Regions from separate parts of the Staphylococcus sp. mip270_02 genome, predicted to be linked through region 1. Evidence: riboswitches for the same ligand, from Rfam matches in the RefSeq annotation. Region 1 holds a riboswitch; each other region holds the start of a gene.
The links. Region 1 has a riboswitch for thiamine pyrophosphate ahead of ACW5YJ_RS09770 (3-oxoacyl-ACP reductase). Riboswitches for the same ligand answer to the same signal wherever they lie in the genome.
Positions count from the first base shown of each region.

Region 1 (3,289 bases):
ATTTAGTTGCCAATTCGATACCAGGATCCGATGCACCGGCTTGCATTGCAACAGGTTTTCCTTGGGGGCTACTTGGTGTAGTCAATGGTCCCTGAACACTGAAATGTGAACCTTTGTGATTGATAGGATTGATTGCAGAATTATTAATTAAATTATTGTCTTCTTTATTATGTAAAAAATCATCAACACTCCAAGATTCAAGTAATTGATTCATCACTTGAGCAAATTCATCTGCTTTTTTATAGCGTTCTTCGTGTTCGGGCAAGTGGTCCATACCATGGTTCTCAGCTTCCAAATCTGTCATTGAAGTTACTAAATTCCAACCAGCGCGACCTTGACTAATGTGGTCAACACTTAATAATTGTCTAGCGGCTGTAAAAGGGTTAGAAAATGTACTAGATATAGTAGCGACTAGTCCAACATGTTGAGTAACTTGTGATATAGCTGTTAAATTAACTAGGGGATCGAACCAAAATGCAGGCATATCACTTTTAGAATTAGCTGGAAATGATTGGTTGTCAGCAAAAAATATAGCATCAAATAAGCCTTGTTCTGCAATTTTTGCTAACGACTGATAATATGTAATATCACCAATACGTTCAATGCTTGAATGAGGCATGCGCCATGCAGCTTGATGGTGACCACATCCATAGATGAGTACACCGATGTTTAGATGTTGTGATTGTGTCATAGAATAATTAGTCCTCCTTATTAATTCATTGTTAAGCCGCCGTCCACTGTAAAGTTCTGACCTGTAATGCCATCAGATTGATCCGATACGAGATATGCAACCATATTAGCTACATCTTGTGGTGCGGTAACATTTTTAATAGGTGTTGTTTGAGCAATTAAATCAAAGACCTCAGTTGATGTAGTTGCACTTGCGTCGGTTGTTTTTAATAAACCACCAGATACTACGTTTGATGTGATACCATATTGACCTAATTCGGCAGCCAAATTACGTGAAAATCCAATTAATCCCGCTTTAGCTGTTGTATATTCATGATAAGGGACAACAGGGTTTTGAAATAAATTCGTGCCTATTGAGATAATCTTACCTTTTTTTCTTTGAATGAATTGAGGTATAACGCTTTGACATACATTGAAAGCTGCTTTTAATGTACCATCAATTTGTTGCTGGTAATCATCCCATGAAAGATCTGCAAATGCTTTTTGTTGAACAGGATCAAATTTAAATCCAACTAATGCATTATTAATTACAACATCTATCTGACCAAAATATTGTGTAGCTTCATCAACTAATCTGTCAATTTCATTTCGTTTTGTCACATTTGCTTGTATAGCGATTGCTTGTCGAGTTCCAATTTCATCAACAAGCTTTTGTGCAGCATGTTCACTATTATGATAGTTTATTACAACGTTATGACCATGCTGAGCTAGTGTTTTTACTATGACTGCACCTAATCCACGGCTACTGCCAGTTACTATTACGTTTTTTTTCATTATATACACCCCTTAATTTTCAATAAAAAAATACACAACCCTTCCGAAAGAAAGTTGTGTATTAGAAATAGCAATATATGTATAAAAAGTGCTTCAAAAAGCTTTTGAAATATGCTAGACTTCACACTTTCCTCCGCTAGTTCAAACTAGATCAGGTTCAAAGGGTTTGAGTCAGACTCATCTCAGTTAGAAACACCCCTAGTGCATTTGGTTATTTAATTTAACTTCAATGTATATTTTTTAGTAGTTAATGTCAAGTTTAGGATGATTTAAGATTTTATACAATATCATTTTGAGATGAAGAAAAGAAATTTGAAGAATATTGAAATTGGTAAAGAAGAAACTCTTTACAAAGTTGGATATTACTGTTATCATTATTTCTTGTAGAAAATAAAAACTATGAAAATTAAAGGAGCGAATATAAATGGCAGTTAAATTACGTTTAACACGTTTAGGTTCAAAAAGAAATCCATTCTATCGTATCGTAGCAGCTGATGCTCGTGCACCACGTGACGGTCGTAATATCGAACAAATCGGTACTTACAACCCTAACAATGTAAATGCACCAGAAGTTAAAATCGACGAAGAATTAGCACTTAAATGGTTAAAAGATGGTGCGAAACCAACTGATACAGTTCATAACATTTTATCAAGAGAAGGTATCTTGAAAAAATTTGATGAGCAAAAATAATTTTTAACCTAATATACATTCTGTATATTTGTAAGAGTACCTCAAGAGGTACTCTTTTTTTATTGAGAAATATCAAATAAAATTCAACAATAATGAAAAACGGCGATATATCATAGAACCTTTATTTTTTAAATATAATGAGTCACAGTGATCGAACTTACATGTTATAATGAGCTAATAAAATAGCGAATATACATAATCAAAGATAAATGAATTAGTCAAACTATTATGGAGGAACATATATGAAAGTTGAAGTAGGGAAGATTGTAAATACACATGGGATAAAAGGAGAAATCAAGGTAAAATCCAATTCAGATTTTACCGATATACGTTTTCAACCAGGCGAAATTGTTGAGATAGAACGTAAAGACAAAGAATCATTAACATTTACAATTTCATCATATAGAATGCATAAAGGACTTCATATGTTAACATTTGAAGGAATCAATAATATAAACGATATTGAACATTTAAAAGGTGAAACATTAGTTCAAGAACGTGATCATGAAGAAATTGAATTAGGTGAACATGAATATTATTATTCAGATATTATTGGTTGTACGGTCTTCGATGAAGAAGATACTCCAATTGGTCGTGTGATAGAAATTTTTGAAACAGGCGCCAATGATGTTTGGGTCGTTAAAGGAGATAAAGAATATTTAATACCTTATATTGCAGATGTAGTTAAAAAAATTGATGTCGAAGGTAGACGTATTCAAATCTCACCAATGGAAGGATTGTTAGATTAATGAAGATTGATTATTTAACTCTATTTCCAGATATGTTTAATGGCGTGTTAAACCATTCTATTCTTAAGCGTGCTCAAGAAAAAGATGTGTTACAAGTCAATACTGTAGATTTTAGACATTTTGCAGAAAATAAACATAATCAAGTAGATGATTATCCTTATGGTGGTGGGCAAGGTATGGTATTAAAGCCTGAACCTATATTTAATGCAATGGATAGTATCGACAAGACAGCTGACACGAGAGTGATACTAATGTGTCCTCAAGGACGTCCATTTAATCAAGACATTGCTAATGAACTTAGTCAAGCAGAGCATTTAGTTTTTATTTGTGGTCATTATGAAGGTTATGATGAAAGAATCCGTGAAAATTTAGTGACGGATGAGAT
Region 1 covers NZ_CM132934.1:2,080,404-2,083,692, reverse strand. Annotated here, with positions in the region: gene ACW5YJ_RS09775 (LLM class flavin-dependent oxidoreductase) at 1-691, opposite strand, end outside; gene ACW5YJ_RS09770 (3-oxoacyl-ACP reductase) at 712-1,464, opposite strand; TPP riboswitch at 1,576-1,674, opposite strand; gene rpsP (30S ribosomal protein S16) at 1,889-2,155, shown strand; gene rimM (ribosome maturation factor RimM) at 2,398-2,904, shown strand; gene trmD (tRNA (guanosine(37)-N1)-methyltransferase TrmD) at 2,904-3,289, shown strand, end outside.

Region 2 (3,289 bases), 800 kb from region 1:
TTTGTAGAATTTAGTGTGAATTCACTTTTAAATTCTAGTATTAATGCATTTTGACCTGTGATTTGAAAATGATTAGTATAAAGTTATAAAGGAGGTGACATATGATTAACAACATTGTCATAGTAGGGAGATTAACCAAAGACCCTAAAATTTATGAGAAGGAGGGGAATAAATTAGCTACAATGTGTGTAGCGATAACAAGAAATTATAGAGATAAGGACCAAAATACCATTTGTGATTATCTATATTGTAAGGCAGTTGGTAAAATAGCTAATAATATCGAACTATATTTAAATAAAGGATCACTTGTGGGAATTACTGGTCAAATGCAATCAAGAAAATATGAAAAAGAAGGGCAGATGCATTTTGTATCAGAACTTTTTATCGAAACGATTAAATTTATGTCTCCGAGAAATAAAGATGAAATTAGTGAATTTCATGAAATATTCCCTATAGAGCAAGTTTGTAATTCAACTAAAGAAAAAAGTCTACAAGATAATGAAATATACGAAATTGTATAATACTCCCAATTTAAACCTACCTCAAAATTAACCCACCCAAATCTATATACATTAAATCCTACTATCAATTATACTTCTTCAGGCTATTCCTCTTAATATAAGTAAAAAAGAGGGGTAGCTTTTTAAATATAAAGAGTTTTGAGAAATAGGAAAGAAATATAGGCATTAATCATCCAGAATAATCAGATAAATTACAATTACATTACATACTATATAACGATGAAATATTCTGGAAAACTTTCACAGTAGTATTTAAGTAGAAAAAAATTAATTTCAAAATATATTTATATGTAATTTAATCGTAAAAAAACTACAGGTTTTTTCATTTCTCTGTAACCTACTATAGTTTTATGAATGTTATAGTTGTACTTGCAAATTAATCATAAATAACTTATTTACCTTATAGGAGGACTTTTTTACAATGAAAAAAACAGTAATCGCATCAACTTTAGCAGTAGGACTTGGAGTAACAGGATTTGCAGCAGGAAATTCAGCTGACGCTGCTGAACAAGGTGTAGACAAAGCTCAATTAGCGCAACAAGCACTAACTAATCCAGAATCATTAAACGAAGCACCAGTTCAAGAAGGTGCATATGACATTAATTTCACATATAATAATACAAATTTTAATTTTTCTTCAGACGGTGAAAACTTTAGCTGGAGCTACGGAGAAGGTTCAAGCGAAGAATCAAACACGTCAGTAGAACAAACTACAGATAATAATGCACAAGAAGAGCAAGCTCAACCAGCTCAAACTGCTACAGAGCAACCAACACAAGAAGCAGCACCTCAAGAAGAAACAACACAACAACCACAACAAGAAGCAACTTCACAATCTTCTTCTAGTTCAAATGAAGCTTCAGAAGGTTCATCAGGTGTGAATGCACACTTACAACAAATTGCACAACGTGAATCAGGTGGCGATATTCATGCTACAAACCCATCATCAGGTGCTTCAGGTAAGTTCCAATTCTTACAAAGCACATGGGATTCAGTAGCACCAGCTCAATATCAAGGTCAACCAGCTGCTAATGCACCAGAAGCAGTACAAGACGCTGCAGCGCAAAAACTATATGATGAAGTTGGCGCTTCACAATGGGTAACTGCATAATTTAACAGTACCCAAATAAAGTATCTTATTAAAGCCCTCGACATAACTATATGTCGAGGGCTTTTTAGCGTATAGAAAACACGCTAGTAGAGTGTATAAAGTTAAAGATTAATATGATTTATAAAATAGTCATATTTCTAGGGGAGTAATTAATCTAATGAAATCATTTTAACTTAATATAATTTTACACCTTCGTTTTATATAAACTGTTTTATTGCAATAGGTGGTATACTTTGATATGTTTTAGATAAATATAATATATAAAAATCTACTAGGGGAGCCTTTTGGCTGAGATGATTTACATCAGACCCTTACAACCTGATTTGGTTAATACCAACGTAGGAAAGTAGTTTAATTATAGTTAAATTGCTATACCTTTCTATTAATTAACTACGTTCCTAGTTGGAATGTAGTTTTTATTTATAGGAGGAAATCATTTGTTATTTTCAGAAACGTTAAAGAAAGAATCACAAAATATTATAGATGATATTTATAATGATCCATTTATTCAAGAAATGTTGAACGGTAATTTACCTATTGAGGCAACAAAATTTTATTTACGTGCCGACGCATCGTATCTAAAGGAATTTGCTAATATATATGCATTGCTTATTCCAAAAATGAATAAATTAGAAGACGTGAAATTTTTAGTGGAACAAATTCAGTTTATTGTTGATGGTGAAGTGGCAGCACATGAAATATTAGCTGAATATGTTGGAGAAAATTATGATGATATTGTAAGTGAAAAAGTATGGCCACCAAGTGGTGACCATTACATTAAGCATATGTATTTTAATGCGTATGCAAAGGAAAATGCAGCATATACGATTGCTGCTATGGCACCTTGTCCTTATGTTTATCAAGCTATTGCTCAACGTGCATTAGAAGATAATCAATTAAATAGAGATTCGATATTAGCAAAATGGTTCGATTTTTATAGCACTGAAATGGATGAATTGGTTGATGTATTTGATAAATTATTGAATAAATTAACTGAAGCATGTACTGTGGATGAAAAGCATGAAATAAAAATGTGTTTTTTACAAAGTACAATTCATGAACGTAATTTCTTTAATATGTCATATATTGAAGAAGATTGGTTATATGGAGGGGAATAGAATGAAAAAACCAAAAATTGCTTTAACCATTGCAGGTACTGACCCAACTGGTGGTGCCGGTGTAATGGCAGATTTAAAATCTTTTCATGCTTGTGGCGTGTACGGGATGGCCACTATAACGAGTATTGTAGCTCAAAATACGAAAGGCGTACAACATATACACAATTTAGAAACACAATGGTTATCTGAACAACTTAGCAGTGTTTTTGATGATGAGTTACCACATGCAATTAAAACAGGGATGATTGCATCAAAAGATATGATGAAAGTTATTCAAGAGTATTTAGTAACGTATCCTGATATACCATATGTTATAGATCCAGTTATGCTAGCAAAAAGTGGAGATTCATTGATGGACGATGATGCTAAAAAGGATTTGCAAAATATTTTATTACCTTTAGCTACAGTCGCAACGCCAAATTTACCTGAAGCAGAAGAAATCACTGGATTGACGATAGAGGATGAAGCGTCTATTTATAAAGCCGGTAAAATTTTTATAAATGAAATTGGTAGTAAAGGCGTTGTGATCAAAGGTGGGC
Region 2 covers NZ_CM132934.1:1,283,441-1,286,729, forward strand. Annotated here, with positions in the region: gene ACW5YJ_RS05860 (single-stranded DNA-binding protein) at 102-521, shown strand; gene ACW5YJ_RS05865 (transglycosylase family protein) at 943-1,632, shown strand; TPP riboswitch at 1,896-1,994, shown strand; gene tenA (thiaminase II) at 2,070-2,750, shown strand; gene thiD (bifunctional hydroxymethylpyrimidine kinase/phosphomethylpyrimidine kinase) at 2,752-3,289, shown strand, end outside.
Region 2: it holds a riboswitch for thiamine pyrophosphate, as region 1 does, so the genes downstream of both, tenA (thiaminase II) here and ACW5YJ_RS09770 (3-oxoacyl-ACP reductase) in region 1, are expected to answer to the same signal.

Region 3 (3,289 bases), 200 kb from region 1:
GTCGTTAATATATAAATAATGATAATAAACATTAAGATTAGCAATGTTATCCACTCAATTACATATTGCGTTTGAGAAATCTCCCAATTGCCAGAAACGAACAATGAATTTCTATTGTTAAATTCAATTAAAGTGAAAAATAATAGCACTGCGCCACAAAACAATTCTACATATGCTGATTTTACCCATTTTGGTATTTTCATCCAATTAGGAATATCATCCTCTTGAATATCTATTTTATCTTTCCACTTTGTAATGAATTTATCCTTTTTATCTCTTACTTTTTGAATATCTACACTTCTACGTGTTTTTCTAGTAAATTCTGTTGTTTTATCTTGTAAGTTTTTCCAAGTTTCTTTCGTTTGATTCGTTACTGTGCCTTTACTTGTTCTTGATAATTCTGGTTCTTCTTCACCAAGTTCTTGCTTAGTTAATGGAAGAGATCTTCTTAAGAATAAGAAGTTCCAAATTGACATTTGACCTAATAACCACATAATTATGAAAAATGTGTTCACACTTAAAATATCAATCGGTATAATTTTATCACTATCAATTCTTCCGTATAGCACAATTTGCGTAATTAAATAACTAAAACCATAACTGAAAATAATCCAAAGATAATGGTATTTTCTATGCTCCGTATTTAACTCGTCCTTATAAACGATGTAACCAATGTGAATTGCAAATGGTATTACGAAAATAATAGCAAAAAAGCTATAAACTTGAGTCATTAATATTAACGTGATAATAAAGAATAATATACCAATAACTAAAAAGAATATTGAAATATCATAGTCGTATCTTGTTGTTCTAAATAGAGTAAAACCAAGCAAAACAACACCAATACCAAATAAAATGATTATAATGGCACTAAATACTGGGAAATTACCTATATAATTGCTTATCACTCTAATTATTTCACCAAAAAATGCGTTTATAAAATCCCATACATTATGAATATGTAAGTCAATTTTACCCTTGTTATTTAATTTATCAATTAAAGGTAAATTGATTAAAATGATGAGACCTGTGAAAAGCGAAACGATGCCTATAATATAACTATATAATATCTCAGCGTGTTTCTTCAAAAAAGACATACCATTCACCTCAAAAGTTATTATATATTAACAATTAGTTCTTGTCTTTAACAATTTAATAAATACGTCCATAGTATGATATAAATCGATGTATAGTCAACTTTCCACTTATATCATTCAATTAAACAATAAATTGATTATAACTAAGACTAAAATCTAAATCACTAGTTTTGTTTGATTTTTTTAAGTTGTGGTATATATACTTTATAGAAGTCATATACTTTAAAAGGAGTGTTTAATCTATGAGTAAAGAAGAATTAAACAAAAAAGCCGCAGAACAAGCAAAAGAAGCAGAAGATAAATTAAAAGATAAGAAAGAAACTGCTGAAGATAGTACAGAAGAAACTAAAAAGAATGTTCAAGATTCATTAGACTAAATTTTTCAATAATATAGGTTTCACATGCTTTAAAATATAAAAGTAAATCCGACAAGTGAGGCTGGGTCATAATAAATGTCCCAGCCTCACCTTTATTGTAATTTTTCAACGCCATTGCATTAGATATGTATTATATGTGTGAAGACAATATCTTCAGACGTAAATACCATATGTATTGGGATTTAATACGATTAAGATGGATGGTTGATATAAATAAAATAGCTCACTACCTTTTTATATGAGCAATTTTTAATTTGATTAAAGCGAAATAATTATTAACTTATATAGAAGTAAAGTACATATGTTATATATTAAATTTAATAGGCAGCCTTGACATTATGCCTTAAAAGTCATACATTATAGTTAAATTTAAATTAATCATTCGCACTAGGGGTGTTTTGTGACTGAGATGAGGTATACCCTCAAACCCTTTGAACCTGATCTAGATGAAACTAGCGTAGGAAAGTGTACTAATCACCTATTTTTCAGGTATTTGTATGCCTATATTTTAACGCGCAACTTTCTAGAAGGTTGTGCGTTTTTATATTAGGAGGATTTTTTATGTCAAAAGGATTAAAGCTTTCAGAAATTCTAGTGACTGTGCTAATTGCTGTTGTTTTTGCAATTATTTACAACATTTGGAATTTTGTGTATAAAGCGTTACAAGTTACAGGGTTACATTTTGAAGAATTAACATATGGCGCTTGGTTCATGGCTGCTATCGTCGCATACCTTATTATTCCTAAAGCTGGCATTGCAATATTAGCCGAATTTGCTGCTGGTGCCGGAGAAACTATTGTCATGGGTCGTTTTGATATTGCAACTATGGTCTATGCCTTATTACAAGGTTTAGCATGTGAAATTATATTTGCTATTTTCAGATATAAATCTCGTTCAGCAATGGTAGCAATGCTCGCTGGTCTCTTAGCCTCTATTTCAACATTGCCTTTAGACTTTGCTTATGGTTATTTAGGTGAAGTTGTAGGTTGGAATCTATCGTTATATATCGGATTCAGACTTATAAGCGGCGTCGTCGTTGCCGGCCTAATTTCCTACTATATAGTAAAAGCATTGGATCAAACGGGAGTAACCAAATTGTTCAGACCTGCCACAAAAAGTGACTATGATAATTTATAAGGAGCAATCACGTTGATAGCTACAAAAAATTTACGATTAAAATATCCAAACGGTAAGAAAAAGATATTTGATCATTTAACACTCCAAATCAAAGAAAACGAAAAAGTATTATTACTAGGACCATCAGGTTCTGGCAAAAGCACTTTATTAAATGTATTAAGTGGCATTGTACCAAATCTTATTGATTTACCTATTAAATATGACGAATTAATTATCGATGATTCCAGTAGTGTTATATTTCAAGATCCAGATAGTCAATTTTGTATGCCTAAAGTTGACGAAGAATTAGCATTTGTTTTAGAAAACCAACAAATCCCTCGTCACGAAATGGATAAACGTATAGATAATGCATTAAAAGCCGTAGATTTAAAAGTTGATAAAAACCAATACATTAATCAGCTAAGTGGCGGTATGAAACAAAAATTAGCAATTGCCGAAACGATATTACAACAGTCGAAAACCTTGTTTTTAGATGAACCTACTGCAATGTTGGATGTTGAATCGACTGCAGAATTATGGGGAAAAATTAAAGCTCTTTGGCAAGATAAAACAGTAATCATTGTCGAACATAAAGTGAATCATATATGGCAACATATGGATCGTGTCATCTTATTAAATTATGAGGGTGACATTATCGCTGACAATACGCCCGATGAAATTTTGAATGAACATGAAGAT
Region 3 covers NZ_CM132934.1:2,282,214-2,285,502, forward strand. Annotated here, with positions in the region: gene auxA (lipoteichoic acid stability factor AuxA) at 1-1,097, opposite strand, end outside; gene graF (glycopeptide resistance-associated protein GraF) at 1,340-1,474, shown strand; TPP riboswitch at 1,854-1,955, shown strand; gene ACW5YJ_RS10810 (ECF transporter S component) at 2,036-2,611, shown strand; gene ACW5YJ_RS10815 (ABC transporter ATP-binding protein) at 2,624-3,289, shown strand, end outside.
Region 3: it holds a riboswitch for thiamine pyrophosphate, as region 1 does, so the genes downstream of both, ACW5YJ_RS10810 (ECF transporter S component) here and ACW5YJ_RS09770 (3-oxoacyl-ACP reductase) in region 1, are expected to answer to the same signal.